Microbaculum marinisediminis: one gene and its partner. The protein of the gene in region 1 binds, or shares a complex with, the protein of each later gene. Links are inferred from orthologs where the notes say so. Each region holds a gene or a part of one and is shown on either strand. Other genes may lie near its edges.

Region 1 (11,166 bases):
CACCGCCGTCTCCGGTCTGACCGATGTCGCCGCGTCTCCGGTCGTCTACGAGGGCTCCGTCTACGCGGTGTCCGTCTCGGGACGGATGATCGGCGTCAGTGTGAAGGACGGCAACCGCCTGTGGGCGCAGAACGTCGCCAGCGCCCATACGCCCGCGGTCGCCGGCAACGCGATCTTCGCGACCACGCTCGGCGGGACCGTTGTCGCGCTCGACCGCAAGAACGGTGCGGTGCGCTGGATATCGGACCTGACGCCGGAGACCGGAGACAAGAAAAAGAAGAAGAACGACGTGTTCAGCCTTGCCGGTCCGCTGCTGGCCGGCGGCCAGCTCTGGGTCGGCACCTCCGACGGGCGGATCATCACGCTCGATCCCTCGAGCGGGTCGGTCGTATCCGCCCAGACCGTCGGCAGCCCCGTCTATGTCAACCCGATCGCCGCCGGTGGCCGCATTCTGGTCCTCGACAATTCGGGCAAGCTCACCGCCTATAACTAGGCGAACGAGCGAAAGGGCAGGGCGATGGCGCCTCCGCTACGGCCCCTCAAGGTCGCGATCATCGGCCGTCCCAACGTCGGCAAGTCGACGCTGTTCAATCGGCTCGTCGGCCGCAAGATCGCGCTCGTCGACGACCGGCCGGGCGTGACCCGGGACCGTCGCGAGGGCACCGCCGAACTCGGCGATCTCCTGATCACCCTGATCGATACCGCCGGTCTCGAGGAGGCCGATCCGGGAAGCCTGGAAGGCCGCATGCGCGCCCAGACCGAGCGCGCCGTCGACGAGGCCGACGTGTCGCTGTTCCTGATCGACGCGCGCGCCGGCCTGACGCCGACCGACCGCCATTTCGCCGACATGCTGCGCAAGACCGGCAAGCCGGTCGTCCTCGTCGCCAACAAGTGCGAGGGCGCAGCGGGCGATCCCGGTTTCTACGAGTCCTTCGCGCTCGGCTTCGGCGAGCCGGTCGCCTTTTCCGCCGAGCACGGGCTCGGCCTTGCCGACCTGCACGAGGCCCTGCGGGCGCATCTGCCGGACGAGCAGCCGGAAGACGAGGCCGCGGCGCCGGAGGACGACGGTACGGTCCGCATCGCCGTCGTCGGACGTCCGAACGCGGGCAAGTCGACGCTCGTCAATCGGCTGATCGGCGAAGATCGCATGCTGACCGGCCCGGAAGCCGGCATCACCCGCGACGCGATCGCGGTCGACTGGGAATGGAAAGGCCGGCCGGTCCGCCTGGTCGATACCGCCGGCCTGCGCCGCAAGGCGCGGGTGCAGGAGAAGCTGGAGAAGCTGTCCGTCGGGGATGCGCTACGCGCGATCCGGGCCGCCGAGGTGGTGATCCTCGTCGTCGACGAGCAGATGCCCTTCGAGAAGCAGGATCTGCAGATCGCCGATCTGGTGACGCGTGAGGGCCGTGCGCTTGTCATCGCCGTTAACAAGTGGGACCGCTGCGAGGAGCCCGACACCCGCATCCGCGAGCTGCGCGAGATGGCCGACCGTCTGCTGCCGCAGGTGCGCGGCATGCCGCTTGTCCCGGTCTCGGCGCTGACCGGCTACGGTCTGCCGAAGCTCATGCAGGCGGTCTTCAAGGTGCGCGAGCGCTGGGAGCGGCGTGTGCCGACATCGGAGCTGAACCGCTGGTTCGCGGCCTTGATCGAGCACCATCCCCCGCCGGCGGTCGCCGGCCGGCGCATCAAGCTGCGCTACGTGACCCAGGGCGCGAGCCGTCCGCCGACCTTCATCACGTTTGGAACGCGCGTCGACGCGCTTCCCGAATCCTACCGGCGCTATCTGCTGAATGGCCTGCGTGAGGCGTTCGATCTCGTCGGCGTGCCGGTGCGCCTGTACCTGCGCAAGACCGAGAACCCGTACGAGAAGAGCTAGCCGTCGATCGGCGCCGGCGGCTGCGGCCTGAGCCAGGTCTTCTGCGGGAAGCTGTAGATCAGCCCGTTATGGGTCTGGGCGGGCAGCACCATCTCGACGATCGCGGGCGCCACGTCCTCGGGCTTCGGCAGGTCGGAGAGATCCTGGCCGCGGAACAGCATCTGCTGCATGCGGGTGAACACCCGGCCGGGCCCGAACAGGTTCACCTTGATGCCGAACTGCTCGACCTCGGCGGCATAGGTCCGCGCCAGAAGCTCCAGCCCCGCCTTCGAGGCCGCATAGGCCGAATGGTAGGGCTGGCCCATATGGGCGAGGCCCGAGGTCACGAACACCGCGCGGGCGGCGTCCGACTGGCGCATCAACGGATCGAGCGAGCGGATCAGCCGCCAGTTGGCGGTCAGATTGACGGCGATGGCCTCGTCCCAGTCCTTGGCGCGGATATGGCCGACAGGCGTGAGCGCGCCGGCGATGCCGGCGTTGCCGACGAGAATGTCGAGCTTGCCCCAGCGCTTGTGGATTGCGCCGCCCAGCCGGTCGATCGCCGCCATATCGGCAAGCGAGAACGGCACGAGGGTGGCGCTCGATCCGGCTTTCCGGATCTCGTCGTCGAGCTCCTCAAGCGCGCCGGTGGTGCGGGCTATGGCGATGATGTGCGCGCCCTCGCGGGCAAGGGCGATGGCGGCGGCGCGGCCGATGCCGCGCGACGCACCGGTGACGACCGCGATGCGGTTTTCCAGACGACGTTCCATGGCGCTGCGAACTATCCGGTTTCGGCCAGAAGCGAAAGGTGCTCGTCGCGTTCGGAGGCGCTCTTGTCGGTCAGCGTCGTCGGATAGTCGCCGGTGAAGCAGTGGTCGGTGTACTGCGGCTCGTCGGCGTCGCGATGGTTATGCCCCATGGCGCGATAGATGCCATCGACCGACAGGAAGTCCAGCGTGTCCGCGCCGATGAACTTGCACATCTCCTCCAGGCTCATCTGAGAGGCGAGCAGGTTTTCCTTTTCCGGCGTGTCGATGCCGTAATAGTCGGGATGGGTGATCGGCGGGCTGGCGATGCGCATATGCACTTCCTTCGCGCCCGCCTCGCGGATCATCTGCACGATACGCGCCGAGGTCGTGCCGCGCACCAGGCTGTCGTCGATGAGGACGACGCGCTTGCCGGCGATCTGGCTGCGGTTGGCGCTGTGCTTCAGGCGCACGCCGAGCGCGCGGATCTGCTGGGTCGGCTCGATGAAGGTGCGGCCGACATAATGGTTCCGGATGATTCCGAGCTCGAAGGGGATGCCGGACGCTTGCGAATAGCCGATCGCCGCCGGCACGCCGGAATCGGGCACCGGCACGACGACATCGGCGGGCACGGGCCGGTCGCTGGCCAGCTCCTGGCCCATGCGCTTGCGCACCTCATAGACGCTCTTGCCGCCGACGACCGAGTCGGGCCGCGCGAAATAGATGTATTCGAAGATGCAGGGACGCACCTTCTGCGGCGGAAACGGCTTGTGCGATTCGATGCCGTCCTTCGAGATCACGACGACCTCGCCGTTCTCGACGTCGCGGACGTAGCGCGCGCCGATGATGTCGAGCGCGCAGGTTTCCGACGCGAGGATCGGCGTACCGTCGAGGTCGCCGAGCACCAGCGGGCGGATTCCAAGCGGGTCCCGCGCGCCGATCAGCTTCTTGTTGGTCAGCGCCACCAGCGAATAGGCGCCTTCGATCTGGCGCAGGGCGTCGATGAACTTGTCGACGAGGCGCGGTTTCGTGCTGCGTGCTATGAGGTGAAGCATCACCTCGGTGTCCGACGTCGACTGACAGATCGCGCCGTCGCGGATGAGCTGGCGGCGCAAAGACAGCGCATTGGTCAGGTTGCCGTTATGGCAGACCGCGATGCCGCCGCCGGCCAGGTCGGCATAGAGCGGCTGGACGTTGCGCATGATCGTGTCGCCGGTGGTGGCGTAGCGGCAGTGCCCGATGGCGGCCTCGCCGGCAAGCCGATCGATCACCGAGGCCTTGGAGAAGTGGTCGCCGACCAGTCCCATCCGCCGCTCGGAATGAAAGTGCCGGCCGTCGAAGGTGACGATTCCGGCCGCTTCCTGTCCGCGATGCTGCAGGGCGTGCAGGCCGAGCGCGGTGAAAGCGGCGGCGTCGGGATGGCCGAAGACGCCGAAGACGCCGCATTTCTCACGCAGAAAATCGCCCTCGACGTCATTAGCCACGTCACCTGGGCAGGTATTTTGACCCTCGTCGGGGTGTGTCATCGGGTGCTCCGGGTCGGCGCCGCGCAGTCCGCGCGGAGCCGGGGACCATTACTGGTTGGCGCCGCGCGTACTGTCGAGCAACTGGTTGAGGCCCTGCCTTTCGGTGGGCTGGTAACTCTGATCCGTCTGGTCGCCGTTTCCTGCTGCGTCGTCCCCTTCGGGGGCGGGCGCTTCCTCGCCTGGACCGCCGCGATTGCGCAGCTTCTCGAGGATCGCCTTTTCCGGGTCCTCGGGCAGAAGCGCGATGATCGCATCGCCGGTCTGTTTCAGGATCGGCGCCGAACGGGCGTCGCGGATCCAGTTTGGCTGGTTCTCGACCGGCACGAGCCAGACGAGGAACATATAGGCGATCACGACGAGAAGTAGACCCCTGAAAAGGCCGAAAATGAATCCGAGCGTGCGGTCGAGCGCGCCGATCCGGCTGTCCAGGATGAAGTCGGAGATGCGCATCGTGATGAATGACACGACGATGAGCGTGATCACGAAGATGCCGACGGCGAGCGAGATGTCGGCCAGCCAGTTCGGCTCCACCATCGCCCGTACGTCCGCCTGGAAGCGCGGAAAGAAGTAGAGCGTCGCGCCGGCGGCGACGACCCATGAGGCGATCGACAGCACCTCCCGCGTCAGCCCGCGCACCATGGCGAGCAGCGCCGAGATCAGCATGATCGCTACGACTATGAAATCGAGCCCCGTAATCACCATTTTCGCGGGGAGCCTCCGTTGCGCGAGCCGAGGTTAATTACGCCGAATTTCCAGATGGCGCAAACGCATCGCAGCCAAAATCCCCAGACTCGGGCTCAATCCTGGTCGCGTTTGGGCGCTTCGGCAGCGATCCGCGCCACCAGGCCGGCGAGAGACTCGATCGGATCGATCGGGATCGGCGGCGCGTCACCGGCCTCGGCGATATTGCCGGCAGGAGCCAATGCCTTGGAAAACCCCAGCTTTTGGGCCTCGCGCAGCCGCGCCGAGGCATGCGCGACGGAGCGCACCGCGCCCGACAGGCTGATCTCGCCGAAAAACACCGCATCGGCGGGCAGCGGCGCCTGTGCCAGGGAAGAAACCAGCGCCGCCGCGGCGGCGAGATCGGCGGCCGGCTCGATGATTCGCAGGCCGCCGGCGACATTGAGATAGATGTCGTGCCCGCCGAGCTTCAGGCCGCAATGGGCGTCGAGCACGGCCAGCACCATCGAAAGACGGCTCGAATCCCAGCCGACGACGGCGCGCCGCGGCGTGCCGAGCGGGGAGGGCGCGACGAGCGCCTGCATCTCGACGAGGAGCGGCCGCGTGCCCTCCATGCCGGCGAAGACGGCGGCTCCGGGGCTTGCCGCATCCCGGTCGCCGAGGAACAGGGCCGACGGGTTGGGGACCTCGATCAGGCCCTTGCCGGACATCTCGAAGACGCCGATCTCGTCCGTTGGCCCGAATCGGTTCTTGACCGAACGCAGGATGCGGAAGCGGTGTGCCCCGTCGCCCTCGAAGTAGAGCACCGCGTCGACCATGTGTTCGACCACGCGCGGCCCGGCGATCTGGCCGTCCTTGGTGACGTGCCCGACGAGGATGACCGTGGTGCCGCTCCGTTTGGCGAACCGGATCAGTGCCTGTGAGGTTGCGCGGATCTGGGTGACGGTCCCCGGCGTCGAATCGACCGTTTCCGTCCACATGGTCTGGATCGAATCGATGATCAGCACGTCCGGGGGCGTACCGGTCGAGACGGTTGCCAGGATATCCTCGATCCTGGTCTCCGCGGCGAGCGCGACGGCGGCCTCGCCAAGCGCCAGCCGTTCGGCGCGAAGGCGGATCTGGCCGATCGCCTCTTCGCCCGAGACGTAGACCACACGTCGTCCGCTTTCGGCGACGGCCGCCGCCGTCTGGATCAGCAGGGTCGACTTGCCGATGCCGGGATCGCCGCCGATCAGGATCGCCGATCCGCGCACGAAGCCCCCGCCGGTGACCCGGTCCAGTTCCTCCATGCCGCTGGGCGTACGCGGCGCATCCTCGGTGGTGCCGGCGAGCGGCTGCAGGTCGATGACCCGGCCCTTGCCGGGCTTCAGGCCGGGCGACGCGAGCGGCCCGCCGTCGGAATCCTCGATAAGCGAGTTCCAGGTGCCGCAGGATTCGCAGCGGCCGGCCCACTTGGAGCTGACCGCGCCGCAGGTCTGGCAGACATACTGGGTGGTTCGCCGGGCCACCTCAGCCGTCCTTGACGATATGCCGGAAGCGGCGGCCCAGGTTCGTCAGGATCTCGTAGCCGATTGTGCCGGCCTTGTCGGCGAGATCGTCGACGGTGAATCGATTTCCAAGAAGTTCGACGTAATCGCCTGTTTTGACGGCGTTTTCGTCGAAATCGGTGATGTCCACGGCGATCATGTCCATGGAGACGCGGCCGACCACCGGCGCGGCCTGGCCATTGATGGTGACCTCGGCGCCGGGCCGCCCGTCGGCGGAGCCGCCGGCGCGCAGGTAGCCGTCTGCGTAGCCGGCCGACAGGATCGCGAGCCGGCTGTCGCGCATCAGCCGTTCGGCCCCGCTGTAGCCGACCGGCGTGCCGGCAGTGGCCTCGCGAATGCGGATGACGCGCGCCTCGACGGTGATGACCGGGCGCATGGGATTGGGAATGCCGCCGACGGCGCGACCGCCGTAGATCGCCACGCCCGGGCGCACCAGATCGAAAAGGAAGTCTCCGCCGATGATTGTTCCCGCAGAATTGGCGAGGGACGCCGGCGCGTCGGGCAGGCGCTTGCGCAGGTCGGTGAACCGCCTCAGCTGCTCGCGGTTCAGCGGATGGTCCGGCGTATCGGCGCAGGCGAGATGGCTCATCACCAGGGCGAGCCGGAAATGATCGAAATGCGAGGGATCCTCGGCCAGCGCGTCGGCTTCGGCCAGCGTCAGGCCGAGCCGGGTCATGCCGGTATCGACGTGGACGGCCGCGGGCAGGGACTGGCCCCATTGCCGGCAATGGCCGGCCCAATGGTCGATTTCCTCGAGGCTGCCCAGAACCGGGCGAACGGCATAGTCGCGGAAGACGGACGCGGCGCCGTAGGCCAGGCCCTCCAGCACGTAGATCGTCGCATCCGGGGCGGCCATGCGCACCCGACGCGCTTCCGACAGGATCGCCACGAAGAAGGTCTTGCAGCCGGCTTCGGCCAGCGCGGGGACGACGCGTTCGATGCCCAGCCCGTAGGCGTCCGCCTTGACGACGGCGGCCGCTTCGGCGGGCTCGGCGCGCCGGGCCAGGGCCTTCCAGTTCGCCTTCAGAGCCGAAAGATCAATGGTGAGGCGACCGGCGACTTCGAAATCCTGAAGGTCGTCGGGAAAATCGTGCTTTCGGCCTGTCATTCGATCCGTTCCGGCAACCTTGCATCGGAGGCCAGGTTCTCGAAGCGGGTGAATTCGGCCTGGAAGGACAGGTTCACCGTGCCGGTCGGACCATGGCGCTGCTTGGCGATGATAACCTCGGCGAGCCCGTGCGCCAGCGCCATCTCGTCCTGCCACGTCTCGAATTCCGGCGTGCCTTCGCGCGGCTTCTTGCCCTTGAGGTAGTATTCTTCGCGATAGACGAACATCACCACGTCGGCGTCCTGCTCGATCGAGCCGGATTCACGAAGGTCGGCGAGTTGCGGGCGCTTGTCCTCCCGCGCTTCGACCTGACGCGAAAGCTGCGACAGTGCCAGAATCGGCACGTTCAGTTCCTTGGCTAACGCCTTGAGGCCCGTGGTGATTTCGGTGATCTCCTGCACGCGGCTGTCCTGTGACCGCCGGCTCGAGCCCTGCAGCAGCTGCAGGTAGTCGATCACCAGCATGTCGAGCCCCTTCTGCCGCTTGAGCCGGCGGGCGCGGGCGGCGAGCTGGGCGATCGACAGGCCGCCGGTGGCGTCGATGTAGAACGGGATCGACTGAAGCTGCGTGGCGACATCCACCAGCCGGTCGAATTCCTCCCGGGTCGTCTTGCCGCGCCGGATCGTCTCGGAGGCGACAGCCGCCTGCTCGGATATGATACGGGTGGCGAGCTGCTCGGGCGACATTTCCAGCGAGAAGAAGCCGACGATGCCGCCGTCGAGGGCCTCGACCCGCCCGTCGGGCAGCGTCTGGGCCTTGTAGCGGGCGGCGATATGGAAGGCGATGTTGGTCGCAAGCGCGGTCTTACCCATGGCGGGGCGGCCGGCCAGAATGACCAGGTCGGAGGGCTGCAGACCGCCGAGCGTTTCGTCGAGGTCGCGCAGGCCCGACGAGATGCCGGACAAGTGCCCGTCGCGCTGATAGGCCTTGCTGGCCATATCGATGGCATCCTTGAGCGCCTCGGCGAACCGCAGGAAGCCGGACCCGTACTTGCCCGTCTCGGCGAGTTCGAACAGCCGCTGCTCGGTCTGCGCGATCTGCTGGGCCGGCGGCATGTCGACCGGGGCGTCGTAGGCCAGGTTGACCATGTCCTCGCCGATCGAAATCAGCCGCCGGCGGGTGGCGAGCTCGTAGATCGTGCGCCCGTAGTCTTCGGCGTTGATGACCGTGGTCGCGGCGGCGGCGAGGCGGGCGAGATACTGGGTGACCGGAATCTCGCCAATCGGCTCGTCGCGTTCCAGGAAGGTCTTCAGCGTGACCGGCGTGGCCGTCTTGTTGCCGCGAATCAGCTGGCTGATGACATCGAAGATGCGCTGGTGCACCGACTCGAAGAAGTGCTCGGGCGCCAGGAAATCCGAGACCCGGTAGAACGCCTCGTTGTTGACGAGGATCGCGCCCAAAAGCGCCTGTTCAGCCTCGATGTTGTGCGGGGCCGCGCGGTATTCACTGTCTTGCCGCTCGTCGAGCGGCCGGGGGAGGGCCTGGATCGTCATGGCTCGTTAGTGGCAGATTCGCGATGCGCTGGCCTGCCCGAATCGGCGCGCACTCGAGGCAATAGGCTAACGCATTCACGCTATCCAATTAGTTAACAGATTCTAAACTTGGAATCGCGAAGCCACTTGACGACTCACTCCGCCGCTTCCTTGCGGGGAATCAGCGCGCTGTCGCGCTTGCGCAGCGCCTCTTCGGCATCGCCGATATAGCCGCGTGTCAGCGGCACGGTCTCCAGCGTCTTGGAGAGCTGGATCTGGAAGTTCATCATGCCCTGATTGCGGAACGAGACTTCCGATCCGGCCAGGTAGAACTCCCACATCCGGCAGAAGCGCTCGTCGTAGAGCCCGGCCGCCTGCTCGCAATTGGCCAGGAAGCGGCGGCGCCACTCCCTCAGCGTCTCCGCATAGTGCAGTCGAAGGATCTCGATATCGGTGACGAACAAGCCGGTCTTCTCGATCACCGGCAGCACTTCCGACAGCGAGGGGATATAGCCGCCGGGGAAGATGTACTTCTGGATCCAGGAATTTGTCTCCCCGGGCGGGCCGAAGCGGCCGATGGAGTGCAGAACCATCACGCCGTCGTCGGTGAGGAGATCGCGGACCTTGGCGAAGAATTCCGGATAGTGGCCGACACCGACATGCTCGAACATGCCCACCGAGACGATACGGTCGAACTTGCCCTCGAGCGTACGATAGTCCTGCAGGCGGAAATCGACGCGGTCGTCCAGTTCCTTCTTCTCGGCGCGCGACCGGCTCAGCGCGTGTTGTTCCTCGCTGAGTGTCACGCCGACGACGGAAACGGGGTTGGTCTCGGCGATATAGAGGCCCAACCCGCCCCAGCCCGAACCGATGTCGAGCACGCGCTGGCCCTTCTCGATCTGCAACTTGGCGGCCAGATGCCGCTTCTTGGCGAGCTGGGCCTGCTCCAGCGTCGCGGTCGGGGTCTCGAAATAGGCGCAGGAATATTGCCTGTCGGAATCGAGGAACAAGTCGTACATGCGCCCGTCGAGATCGTAGTGATGGGCGACGTTGTCCTTGGCCTTGCCGATCGGATTGAACTGCCGGACGCGGCGGGTGAGGTAGCGGTAGACGCGCTCGGCGATGATCCACCACGGCAGGTGCGTGGGATCGTCGCGGCGCAGGACGATGTCGAGGAAATCGTAGATCGAGCCTTTTTCGACGACGAAGGTGCCGTCCATATAGGCTTCGCCGAGCTTGAGCTCGGGATTGGAGACCACCGCCCGTTCCACCGCCGCCGTCGTAAAGCGAACATGGACGGGTTCGCCCGTGCCGTCCCCGTAGACCCGGGTGACGCCCCTGTGGTCGGTGACGTGCAGGTCGCCTTCCCTGGCGACCTTCGACAGAGCGTAGTGAAGCAGACCGTTCATTTCCCCCGGTCAACCCAATGCAGACTGCGACGCTGATGGAAATTAAAACATCAAGCGGCGGTCGGGTTCAATCGGGGGAATAGGGGCGACGGCCGGAAATTTCCGGCCGTCGTACTGTTGGTTTAGAGTTTTTCGGCGTCCGAGGCCTCGTCGACACCCGTCTCGGCGGTCTCTTCCGCCTCGGCTTCGGCGTCTTCCTCGAAGAACTCTTCGGCTTCCAGCTCTTCTTCTTCCTCGGCCTCGATCGTCACATCCTCGCCGCGCGCCTGACGCTCGGCTTCTTCTTCCGAGCGGGCCGCATTGACGGTGACGGTCGCGTCGACTTCCGGATGCAGGCGGACCGGGACCTCGGTCAGGCCCAAGGTCTTGATCGGCGAATTGAGAACCACCTGGCCGCGGGTGACCGAGAGACCGGCTTCGGTCAGCGCATCGGCGATATCGCGGCTGGACACGGAACCGTAGAGCTGGCCGCGCTCGCTGGCCTGACGGATCAGCACCACGGCAAAGCCGTTCATCTTGGACGCGACGGCCTCGGCTTCCGACCTGAGCTCGAGGTTACGGGCCTCAAGTTGGGCGCGCTGCTGCTCGAAGAGCTGGCGGTTGGTCTCGGTGGCGCGCAGCGCCTTCTTCTGCGGCAGCAGGAAATTGCGCGCGAATCCGTCGCGCACTCGCACGACGTCGCCCATCTGGCCAAGTTTTGCGATGCGTTCGAGAAGGATGACTTCCATCACTTTTACTCCCGGAATGGATTAGTGGATCCTGGTTCCGGCAGGACGCATGCTGACCAGCTTGCAGGCGCGCGAGCGCCCGAAACGCGTGATC
Region 2 (11,212 bases), on another replicon or contig:
GGCGACCGCGGTGCGCTGGGCGACGACCAGCTCGCCGCCTTCCTCCTCATCGCCCGAGTCGTCGTTTTCCTCGGCTTCCTCGTTCTCGATGACGTTGATGCCCATGTCGGAGAGCATCGCCATCGTATCCTCGATCTGCTCGGAGGTGACTTCCTCGGAGGGAAGCACCTGATTGAGCTCCTCGTAGGTCACGTAGCCGCGCTTCTTGGCGGCCTTGATCATCTTCTTGACCGCGGCATCCGACAGGTCGAGCAACGGGCCGTCCGGCGCGTCGGTCTGCTGTTCCGGAGCCTCTTCCGCCTTCTTCGCGGTAGTCGCCATGTAGTTGTCTCCCGACAAAGGGTCCCGGATGACAAAGGGGACCGGACGATTGCCTCGTCGGCGAGCGGCCTTGAAAATCGCGGCTACTGCGCCTAGTCGATCATCCGTGCTACTGCCTGCCCCTTAATCCGTGATTAAAGTTAACCCGATTTCGTTCCTGGTTCGCTCCGGCCCGATTTTATCGCCGGTTCAGAAAGCCCGCATCGGACGGCCTGACGCCTGACCGAATCCGTCCATCAGCGCCTCGGTACCCTCGGCGTTGGCAAGCTGTGCTTGAATGTCGTACAGCCGTGCCAGATTCTCGTCGCTCGGCTCTGCCTGGAGCGCCATCTCGGCTGCCTTGAGTTCCCTATGTAACGTGACGAGCTTGTGATGCAAGGCCGCCGTATGGTCCCAAGCGCGTTCCGCGTCAACTGTCGCGGTGTCCGGCGCCACCCACCATTCGGCCCGCCCGGCCCCCGTCCAGAGTGATTCCAGCCGGTCCACCAGGTCTCCGTGCCCCTTCGCCACGAGCCGCTTGCGGGCATCCGCCGGATCGCAGTCGTGGTGCGCCGCGATATCGAGCAGCGCCCCGCGCAGCCGGTCCAGGTCGCGGTGCGACAGCTCCATGTGCGCGACGGCTTCGGCCCGTTCCGTCAGCAATTCCGGGTGGTTGAGCAGCGTCAGCAGCAGGATCGCCTCGCGGCGGGGCAACGCCTGCCGCGCACTGGCCAGACGCCGCACCAGATCGGAACTGGCCCGGCCGCCCCCCCCTTGTCCCGAAAAGCCCGCCGATGCGCCCGCCGCCGCCCGGTCGGCGCCGCGCTGCCAGGGCGCGCGCCCGCCGCCCCGCCGGTCGTTGCCATGGCGCCCGCCGCCCGTCCAGCCCCCCGCCCGGCCGCCGCGGTCGCGGTCGGCGCGGCGGCCGAAGAACTCGGCCAGCCGGTCGCGGAACAACTCGCCGTAGTGGCGGCGCACGCGGACATCGGGAATCCGGCCGATGGTCTCGGCGAGCCGCTTCTCGAACGCCGCGCGCCGCTCCGGCGTGTCCAGCGGCGTGGCCTCGACCTCACGCGTCCATAGCATGTCGGCGAGCGGCCGAGCCCTGTCGATCACCTCTGCCAGCGCGGCGGCACCGGCCTCGCGCACCAGATCGTCGGGATCGCTGCCTTCGGGCAGAAGCGCGAACCGCAGGCTCTTGCCCGCCTGCAGATGCGGCATCGCCAGGTCGGCGGCCCGGAAGGCGGCGCGCAGGCCGGCCGCGTCGCCGTCGAAACACAGAACCGGCTCGTCGGCGACCCGCCACAGGAGCGCGAGCTGATCCTCGGTGAGCGCGGTGCCGAGCGGGGCCACCGAATTGCCGAAACCGGCCCTGGTCAGCGCCACCACGTCCATGTAGCCCTCGGCGACGATCACCGTGGCCTTTTCCTGGGCGGCGCGGCGGGCCGCGGCCATGTTGAACAGCACCCGGCCCTTGTGGAACAGCTCGGTTTCCGGCGAATTCAGGTATTTCGGCTGCTGATCGGACCGCAGCGCCCGCCCGCCGAAGGCGATCACCCGGTTCCGCAGGTCGGTGATCGGGAAGATCACGCGGTCGCGGAAGCGGTCGAACGGCACGGCAATGTCGCTGCCGGTGATCAGCAGACCCGCCTTGGCCATCGCCTCGTTGGCGATGCCGAGCTTGCCCAGATGTTCCTTCAACGCATAGCGCCCGCCGGACGCATAGCCGATGCGGAACCGCTTGCACGTCTGGTCGTCAAGGCCGCGATTGACCAGGTAGTCCCGCGCCTCCCGGCCTTCCGGCTGCCTGAGGCTCGCCTCGAAGAACGCGGCCGCCGCCTCCATCACGTCGGCAAGGCCGGCGCGCTCCCGTTCCCGCTGCTCGGCATGCCGGTCGGGTTTGGGCATCGGCACGCCCGCCTCGCCGGCCAGCCGCTCGACGGCTTCGGGGAAGCTCAACCCCTCGGTTTCCATCAGGAAACGGAAGATGTCGCCGTGCTTGCCCGAGGAAAAGCAGTGATAGAAGCCCTTCTGGTCGTTGACCGTGAAGGACGGCGACTTCTCGGCGTTGAACGGGGACAGACCGATGAACTCGCGGCCCTGCCGACGCAGCTTCACCTTCCGGCCGACCACGTCGGAAACCGGCAGCCGGGCACGGATCTCGTCGAGCAACGAGGGCGGAAACTTCATCGGGACCAAAGATCGTGAGCTATGGCGGTGAATATACGCCCGCGAATCGGTTGAAGCGAATCGATTCGCGAATCACCGGCGGAAACGCAAAAGGTCCCGGCGATGGCCGGGACCTTCAGTGTCCGATTCGGTTGCGCGGGCCGGGTCAGGCCAGCATCTGCTTGACGACGGTGGAGGCGCGGCCGAAGTCGATCTGGCCGGGGAAACGCTCCTTCAGCGTCGCCATGCACTTGCCCATGTCGCGCAGGCCGTGCGCGCCGATGTCCTTGACCACCGCCTCGCAGGCGCAGCGCACCTCGTCCTCGGAGAGCTGACGGGGCAGGAAATCGCGGATGATCGCGATCTCCTCGCGCTCCTGCTCGGCAAGCTCGGTGCGCCCGGCCTCGGCATAGACCGTCGCCGATTCCTCGCGCTGCCGAACCATCTTCTGCAGGAGCTCGCGAATCTCGTCGTCGCTGACGCTGTCCTTGCCGCCCGTCCGCGCCGCTATGTCGCGGTCCTTGACCGCGGCATTAATGAGGCGCAGCGTCGCCATACGGCGTTTGTCCTGGCCTTTCACCGCCAGTTTGAGCGCATCGTTGATCTGGTCGCGCAACATCTGTTGTCCGTCCTTTTGCCCGACAGATTGCAGAATACCCTAGTGTGCGCCGGTGACGCAACCGAGAGATATCCCGCAAGTCATTGATATTTCAGCGATAATTTCTAACCCTCGTTCCTTGACGAGGATTTGCCTGTGTCCTAGCTTCCGCTTGGATCCCTATTGGCCGACACATCAGCCGCCAAGTCTCCGCCTGAACGGCGGGGCGGCTCGTCACGGCGCGGATATGTAAGGAGCTTTGTATGGCTGCGCAAGGTCCCGTGGAGGCTGTCGCCTCCGGGCAAGGTGAAGGCTGGGCGGACCCCGTTGCGACGGCGCTTCTCGTCCTCGCCGACGGAACGGTGCTGGAAGGCATGGGGCTTGGCGCCACCGGCCACGCGGTCGGCGAGGTCTGCTTCAACACCGCCATGACCGGCTATCAGGAGATCCTGACCGATCCCTCCTATGCCGGCCAGATCGTCACGTTCACCTTCCCGCATGTCGGCAATGTCGGCACCAACGACGAGGACATCGAGACGGTCAACATGGCCTCTGCCTCGGGGGTGCGCGGCTGCATTCTCCGCACGCCGATCACCGAGCCGTCGAACTGGCGTTCGGCCCGGCCCTTCGGCGAATGGCTCAAGCATCGCGGCATCATCGGCCTCAGCGGCATCGACACGCGGGCGCTGACCGCGCGGATCCGCGAAACCGGAATGCCCAACGCCGTGATCGCGCACAGCCCGGATGGCAGCTTCGACATCGAGGCACTGAAGGCCCAGGCCGCCGGCTGGCCGGGCCTCGTGGGCATGGACCTGGTCCCCGACGTCACGACCGCGCAGACCTATGTCTGGGACGAGACGCCCTGGGTATGGGGTGCGGGATACGGCCGGCAGGAATCGCCCGAGTACCACGTCGTGGCGATCGACTACGGCGCGAAGCGCAACATCCTGCGGCAGCTCGCCGGGCTCGGCTGCAAGGTGACGGTGGTACCCGCCTCGACCGACGCCGCGCGGATCCTCGAGATGAAGCCGGACGGGATCTTTCTGTCGAACGGGCCCGGCGATCCGGCGGCGACCGGCGAATACGCCGTGCCGGTCATCAGCACGCTGGTCGAATCCGGCCTGCCCGTCTTCGGCATCTGCCTCGGCCACCAGATGCTCGGCCTGGCCCTGGGCGGACGCACCGTGAAGATGCATCAGGGACACCACGGCGCCAATCACCCGGTCAAGGACCATACCACCGGCAAGGTCGAGATCACGTCCATGAACCACGGCTTCGCGGTCGACCGCGACAGCCTGCCCGACACCGTCGAGGAAACCCACGTCTCTCTCTTCGACGGGTCCAATTGCGGCATCCGGGTCAAGGACAGGCCGGTCTTCTCGGTGCAGTATCACCCCGAGGCGTCGCCCGGCCCGATGGACAGCCACTACCTGTTCACGCGCTTCGTCAACCTGATCCGGGAAAACAGAAACGAGCCGGCGCTCGCCGAGCGCTGAGGCGGCGACGGCTCGCCGGACGTCGGCACGCACGTCACCGGCCAGGCACGCAAAAAAAGAGGCGCCCGGCTCCATGGGAACCGGGCGCCCCGCAATTCGATGCGGATATCCCCGAGTTACTCGGTGGGAACGTCGGTGCGCTGCGCCGTCATATGCGACAGATGGGTGCGGAAGCGGAACAGCCCGACCATGGTCGAACGGTCCTCGCTCAACTGCGCCTCGACCTCGAACTTCCCGTACTTGCCCTTCCCCTTGCCTTTTAGTTTCGACAGGCGGATAGGGTCGCCGTCGTTCACGACGGCGCAACTCGGTTCGAGCAGAAGCTTGCCGCTCATTTCCGCGCGCAGGGGTTTACCCTTCCGCGAATAGCAGGTCGCATCGGTGATGAGCCCGGTATCGTCGAGCGTCAGTTGGCAATATTCCGCCTGACGAAGCTGATAGAGCACGAGCCATTCGCCCGCCAGTTCGTCGCCGGCACACGGCGTCAACACGACGGGCTCGGCACCCGCGACTGCGGACCAGCCAAGAGAGAGTGCCAGGGCGGCGCCCGCTGCGGACAGTGACTTTCGGGGTGAGAATGTCATTTTACTGGTGATCTCCTCTCTTGGTCCACGAAACGCTGTTCGCTTTCGATAGCTTTGCCAGGTAAATAAAACAATGCGGCAGAAAGCGGTATTGCTCCGACGTTTTTAGCAAAGCGGTAAGGATAATGGCCGTGCCCCTGCGGGCGCCGGGCCCGGGCTCATTTCCAGAGCTCGGTCAGAAGGCCGCCCGATCCGTTCACCGGATCGCAATCCGGCAGCGGAACACGGTTGATATTCTCGTCCGCCAGCGGCCGCTCGCCGCGATCGCCCTTCAGCAAGTCCCAGTCCTGGCCGGGCGGATAGGCGCCCACGACCTCGAAGTCCGGGCTCGAGGACAGCCGCTTGTGGCCGACGCCGGCCGGAATGACGATCGCGTCGCCGGCGGCGATATCGAATTCCCGGCCGTAGTCGCCGCCGACCAGGATACGTGCCGTCCCGGCTGCAACGCCCAGCGCCTCGTGCGCGGTCGAATGGAAGTGATGATACGGGAAGATCGTCGACCGCCACGCCGGCGTCCAGCCGTTTGCCGAAAACAGCGCTTCGAACGCTTCGGCGCTTGCCAGGCGCGGGGCGATGGCGGCGTGGAAGATCAACAGCGGCAGGCGGCTGTTGGGAATGCGTCCGTCATCGGCGAGATGGACGGCCGTGATCGGCGGCAACGCGACATAGTCCTGAACGGCCATCGAGCGGATCCTAGCGCATTATCAATGATGCGACAGCATGCTGCACCGCAGCAACACCGGGAGTCCAGCCCTCGGTCCGCGGATCATCATCCAGACGTCACAAAACGGCCGGGATCGGCCCGCTGTAAAGACGGCATTCGACACGCACTCGCCACCCTCACGCGCCCGCCCATGGGAGCATGGTTGACACTGTCACTCGCCATCACCATTATTATTGCATGACGTACAATGTCAAAAATTACCGATTCCTGCTATTTGCAGGGTCCCTGCTCGCAGGCTCCTAGCCCCGAGCGGGCAGGTTAGCGCTTACGCTACACCCGCTTCGGGGGTTTCCAACAAAATCAGATTGGATAACCGAGGCCGGATGACCGCACGGTCCTCTGGAGGGAGCACCATGCGTGCATTCACGTTGCCGTGCGTCGAAACGGACGATCAGCTTCTGGACAAACTGGAAATGGGGTTCGACCCGCTTAACGGCGCGGCGGATTCCCCTCGCCTGGAGCTGCTGAGACCCATCGAGTGCCAGATGACCATCAAGGACTACACCCTGGTGGAAGGGCATCTGCTGCAATTGCCACGCGGAACCGGGACCGACGATCGCCTGCTGCTTCGCCTCATCCGCACCAAGCTGGCGGACGCGCGGATCGTGCTGAGCGACGACATCTCGCCGGACGTGGTCACGGGAAACAGTCGCGTGGCCTACTCGGTCAACGGTGAGCCGGACACCACGTGCGTGCTCCGCCACTGGGAGCACAAGGACGACGAGTCGGCTGCCGTCACCGTCCGCTCGCTCCTGGGCATGACGCTCCTCGGGATGACCGCTGGGCAGCATGCGCCTTTGGTACAGGACGACGGCAGCATCGGTCACGTCACGGTACTGGACGTCGCGTTTCAGCCCGAAGCCGCCCGCCGGACTCTGCGGGGCTGAATGACTCGGACAGCCACGAGGAGCGGTCCGCGCCGCCCTCGGGTGTCCGCGCCGCATCTTGAATTCGCTAGCAGCTCTTTAACGCCGTGGCGCCCGCATGTCGCGCCGCGGCGCGATGCGTCATAGGAGACCAATCGAAATGTCGCCAGAAAACAATCCCATCCCCTCGAAGGACGAACCGCCAGTGTTCTTCGATGCAGACCATGCCGCCCGGCTTCAGGACCTCGCCTTCGCCGTATCCGAACGGATTCCGGAGATTTCGGACCGGATCTTGCGCGAGATCGAACGCGCCACGGTGGTGCCGGCCGGCTCACTGCCGGCTCACGTCGTCAGCATCGGCTCGTCCGTGACCTATCGCGACAACGCCCTGGACCGCGTCCAGTCCGTCACGCTGGTGATGCCGGCGGACGCGGACATCGGCGCCAAGCGCGTCTCGGTGCTCACCCCGATCGGCGCCGCCCTGATCGGACTGTCGGAAGGCGCCGAGATCTCGTGGGCGACCCGCGGCGGCGAAGTCCGGTGGTTGACGGTCCTCGAGGTCACGCCGGCGGCCTGAGCGGCCGGCGCGTAGCCGTCACACCCGCTCGGGGCTGAACGTGTCGCACGCCTCCATTCGGCCTTCGGTCAGGCCGATGCGGAACCAGCGCTGGCGCTGAGCCGAGGTTCCGTGATTGAAGGCGTCCGGCACGACATAGCCCTGGGTGCGCTTCTGGATGGCGTCGTCACCGATCTGGGTGGCGGCGTTCATCGCCTCCTCGATATCCCCCGTCTCCAGCAGGCCCTTCTGCGCGGTATCGTGCGCCCAGACCCCGGCATAGCAGTCGGCCTGAAGCTCGACGCGGACGGACAGCTGGTTGGCCTCGGCCTGAGGCAGCCGCCGCCGCATCTCGTCGAATTTCGGCAACACGCCGGTGAGGTTCTGGATGTGGTGGCCGACCTCGTGGGCAATCACGTAGGCCTGGGCGAAATCGCCCGGCGCCTGGAAGCGGCGGCGAAGCTCATCGTAGAAGGCTAGGTCGATGTAGACCTTGCGATCGCCGGGACAATAGAACGGCCCGGTCGCCGATTGGGCGAAGCCGCAGGCGGACCGGATCGCGCCGGTGAAGAGCACCAGCCGCGGCTGCGGGTAGTCGGCGCCGAATTCGCTGCGGAACGTCTTTTGCCAGGTGTCTTCCGTATCGGCCAGGACCACGGAGACGAACTGGGCCATCTCGTCGCTCTGCGGCGGCGCCGGCGCCTCGCCCTGGGGCTGCGCCGGCATCGTGCCGTCCACGCCCTGCAGGAGCGTCAGCGGGTTGATGCCCAGCAGCATCGCCACGACGACGATGACGATCAGGAAGCCGATGCCGCCGAAGCCCGCCCGGCCGGCCCCGCCGCGCGGCATGCGCATGCCGCCTCCGGGAATGCCGAACCCGCCCGACATGCCGGCCCCGCGCCGGTCTTCCACGTTGTCGCTACCCCGCCGGCCTCGCCACCGCATGACTGCTGTTCCCTTCGCCGCTCCGATTGGCTGCGCCGATGGTAGGGCGGGTTCGCTCAGGCGGCAACGCAAAGCCGCCGCACCATCTTCGACGATTCTTGCGCCGGATGCGGCGCCGGACGCGGCCTGGAATCAAAACGGGGCGCGGATCGTAGTGCCGCGCCCCGTTTTGATGTTTCCTTGCCGGACCTAGCCGAACAATCGCCCTGCGCGACGCAGGAGGGCATGCAGTCGACAGTTGAATGTCGCGGACCGATGCATGTCCACATGCCGCGGCCCCATGGCTGCCCGTGCAATGAGCAGATCGACCAGCATGTTGTTATCCTTTCTTCAGTCTCTTGGTGCTCCGAACTAGAATTGGTCTTGATCGAAGGCACCAAGTGCGCTTTCGTGAGACACACTATGTGCACTGTGTGCGATTCAGTCAAGGATAAACCGCACATTGTGCATGTCAGGTTAATGAATATTTCGTGACGGAAACAGGGACCGGCGCGGCATGCCGAATTCAGAGAAATTCAACGGCACCATGACGTCGAACCAGTTCCGCGCCTGGCGCAAGGCGCAGGGACTGCGACAGAAGGAGGCCGCAGACCTGCTCGGCCTCAAGAAACGTATGATCCAGTACTATGAGAAGGGCGAACGCGACGGCAAGAAGGTGGAGATTCCCAAGACCGTGCGGCTGGCTTGCTACGCTCTGTCCCAGGGCATCGCCGATTTCGACGGCACCGAGATCAGCACGCTGTCGGAGCCCGAAGGCCAGGATTCCGCCTGAGACGAATTCCGCCCGAGACGCCTTCCCTCCGACGCCAATTCCGCCTTACGCGAATTCCGCCCGATACCGGGCTTCCTCACGCGCGCGTTTTCCCCTATGTATCGCGCCCGGCCAACCCATACGTACACCCCAGCGAGCGAAACGCGCCCCCGAAAGCGGCGCGGGGCGCCCGCGCAAGCCAGCGCGCCGACAGATATGCCCAAACGCACAGACATCAAATCGATCCTCATCATCGGCGCCGGCCCGATCGTCATCGGCCAGGCCTGCGAGTTCGACTATTCCGGCACCCAGGCCGTCAAGGCGCTGAAGGAAGAGGGCTACCGGGTCATTCTGGTCAACTCCAATCCGGCCACCATCATGACCGATCCGGACCTGGCCGACGCGACCTATATCGAGCCGATCACGCCGGAGGTCGTCGCCCGCATCATCGAGAAGGAACGGCCGGACGCGCTCCTGCCGACGATGGGCGGCCAGACGGCGCTGAACACCGCGCTGTCTCTCAACCGCGACGGCGTGCTCGAGAAGTTCGGCGTCGAGATGATCGGCGCCCGCGCCGAGGTCATCGACAAGGCCGAGGACCGCGAGCTGTTCCGCGAGGCGATGACGAAGATCGGCCTCGAGACGCCGCGCTCGATGCTTGCCCATTCGCTGGTCGAGGCGTTGCCGGCGCTGGACGAGATCGGCCTGCCGCTGATCATCCGTCCCTCGTTCACCCTCGGCGGCCAGGGCGGCGGCGTCGCCTACAATCGTGAGGAGTTCCTCGAGATCATCGAGCGCGGCGTCGACGCCTCGCCGACAAACGAGGTGCTGATCGAGGAATCGATCATCGGTTGGAAGGAATACGAGATGGAGGTCGTCCGCGACAGGGACGACAACTGCATCATCATCTGCTCGATCGAGAACGTCGATCCGATGGGCGTCCACACCGGCGATTCCATCACCGTCGCGCCGGCGCTGACGCTGACCGACAAGGAATACCAGATCATGCGCAACGCCTCGCTCGCGGTGCTGCGCGAGATCGGGGTCGAGACCGGCGGTTCCAACGTCCAGTTCGCCGTCAATCCGCAGGACGGCCGGCTCATCGTCATCGAGATGAACCCGCGCGTGTCGCGCTCCTCGGCGCTCGCCTCCAAGGCCACCGGGTTCCCGATCGCCAAGGTCGCCGCCAAGCTCGCGGTCGGCTACACGCTGGACGAGCTGGAAAACGACATCACCGGCGGCGCGACGCCGGCCTCGTTCGAGCCGACCATCGACTACGTGGTCACCAAGATCCCGCGCTTCGCCTTCGAGAAGTTTCCCGGCGCCGAGCCGCTGCTGACCACCTCGATGAAGTCGGTCGGCGAGGTCATGGCGATCGGGCGCACCTTCTCGGAGTCGCTGCAGAAGGCCCTGCGCGGCCTGGAGACGGGGCTGACCGGCCTCAACGACATCGAGATTCCCGGTCTCGGCGAGGGCGACGACAAGAACGCCATCCGCGCCGCCCTCGGCGAGCCGCGCCCGGACCGGATCCTCAAGATCGCCCAGGCCCTGCGCGCCGGCGCGACGGAGGACGTCGTCCACGCGTCATCCAAGTTCGATCCCTGGTTCATCGCCCGGATCAAGGAGATCGTCGACATGGAAGCCGAGGTGCGCCGCCTCGGCCTGCCGCAGACCACCGGTCCGCTGCGCCGGCTCAAGGCGATGGGCTTTTCCGACGCCCGTCTCGCCGAACTCACCGGCACCGACGAACGCACGGTCGCGGATTTGCGGGCGACGCTGGGCGTGCATCCCGTCTACAAGCGCATCGACACCTGCGCGGCCGAGTTCGCCTCGCCGACCGCCTACATGTACTCGACCTACGAGACCCCGTTCATCGGCGAGGCCGCCGACGAGGCCGACCCGAGCGGGCGCGACAAGGTGATCATCCTGGGCGGCGGTCCCAACCGCATCGGCCAGGGCATCGAGTTCGACTATTGCTGCTGCCATGCCGCCTTCGCGCTCGACGACATCGGGCTGGAGTCGATCATGGTCAACTGCAACCCGGAGACGGTCTCGACCGACTACGACACCTCCGACCGGCTCTATTTCGAGCCGCTGACCGCCGAGGACGTGCTCGAGATCATCCGCAAGGAGCAGTCGAAGGGGACGCTTAAGGGCGTCATCGTCCAGTTCGGCGGCCAGACGCCGCTGAAGCTCGCCCAGGCGCTGCAGGACGCCGACGTG

What was found.
Region 2: the proteins of MUB46_RS15190 (region 1) and dnaG are in contact, whole or in part, in a crystal structure (PDB 2R6A), measured with the Geobacillus stearothermophilus proteins. The link is inferred for Microbaculum marinisediminis from one-to-one orthologs. Residues at the interface, in WP_033016901.1 of Geobacillus stearothermophilus: Ser13, Glu15, Ala16, Gln18, Glu91, Leu92, Asp94, Ala95, Val96, Pro97, Thr98, Ala99, Ala100, Asn101, Tyr104, Tyr105, Ile108; in WP_049624496.1 of Geobacillus stearothermophilus: Lys456, Leu457, Leu458, Pro459, Ala460, Asn463, Ala464, Leu467, Leu535, Leu536, Ile537, Ala538, Gln544, Glu545, Asp548, Tyr549, His552.

The regions. Positions count from the first base shown.
Region 1 is NZ_JALIDZ010000006.1:306,612-317,777, forward strand. Bases 6,709-9,593 are described here. They hold MUB46_RS15190 (replicative DNA helicase), read right to left. Parts: upstream 8,957-9,593; coding sequence 7,460-8,956; downstream 6,709-7,459. Other genes in these bases: alr (alanine racemase), read right to left, coding at 6,709-7,463; MUB46_RS15195 (cyclopropane fatty acid synthase), read right to left, coding at 9,091-9,593. Outside these bases: MUB46_RS15155 (outer membrane protein assembly factor BamB family protein), read left to right, coding at 1-493; ribosome biogenesis GTPase Der, read left to right, coding at 518-1,876; MUB46_RS15165 (SDR family NAD(P)-dependent oxidoreductase), read right to left, coding at 1,873-2,625; purF (amidophosphoribosyltransferase), read right to left, coding at 2,637-4,127; MUB46_RS15175 (CvpA family protein), read right to left, coding at 4,176-4,829; DNA repair protein RadA, read right to left, coding at 4,925-6,316; more of alr, read right to left, coding at 6,318-6,708; more of MUB46_RS15195, read right to left, coding at 9,594-10,344; rplI (50S ribosomal protein L9), read right to left, coding at 10,467-11,072. UniProt on the Escherichia coli protein: The main replicative DNA helicase, it participates in initiation and elongation during chromosome replication. Travels ahead of the DNA replisome, separating dsDNA into templates for DNA synthesis.
Region 2 is NZ_JALIDZ010000015.1:2,070-13,281, reverse strand. The notes cover bases 1-2,938. They hold dnaG (DNA primase), read right to left. Parts: upstream 2,491-2,938; coding sequence 511-2,490; downstream 1-510. Other genes in these bases: MUB46_RS23240 (GatB/YqeY domain-containing protein), read right to left, coding at 2,636-2,938; rpoD (RNA polymerase sigma factor RpoD), read right to left, coding at 1-321. Also shown: more of MUB46_RS23240, read right to left, coding at 2,939-3,088; carA (glutamine-hydrolyzing carbamoyl-phosphate synthase small subunit), read left to right, coding at 3,331-4,563; MUB46_RS23230 (hypothetical protein), read right to left, coding at 4,680-5,147; MUB46_RS23225 (cupin domain-containing protein), read right to left, coding at 5,306-5,830; MUB46_RS23220 (GreA/GreB family elongation factor), read left to right, coding at 6,225-6,758; rnk (nucleoside diphosphate kinase regulator), read left to right, coding at 6,898-7,314; ypfJ (KPN_02809 family neutral zinc metallopeptidase), read right to left, coding at 7,333-8,238; MUB46_RS23205 (helix-turn-helix domain-containing protein), read left to right, coding at 8,735-9,010; carB (carbamoyl-phosphate synthase large subunit), read left to right, coding at 9,206-11,212. UniProt on the Escherichia coli protein: RNA polymerase that catalyzes the synthesis of short RNA molecules used as primers for DNA polymerase during DNA replication.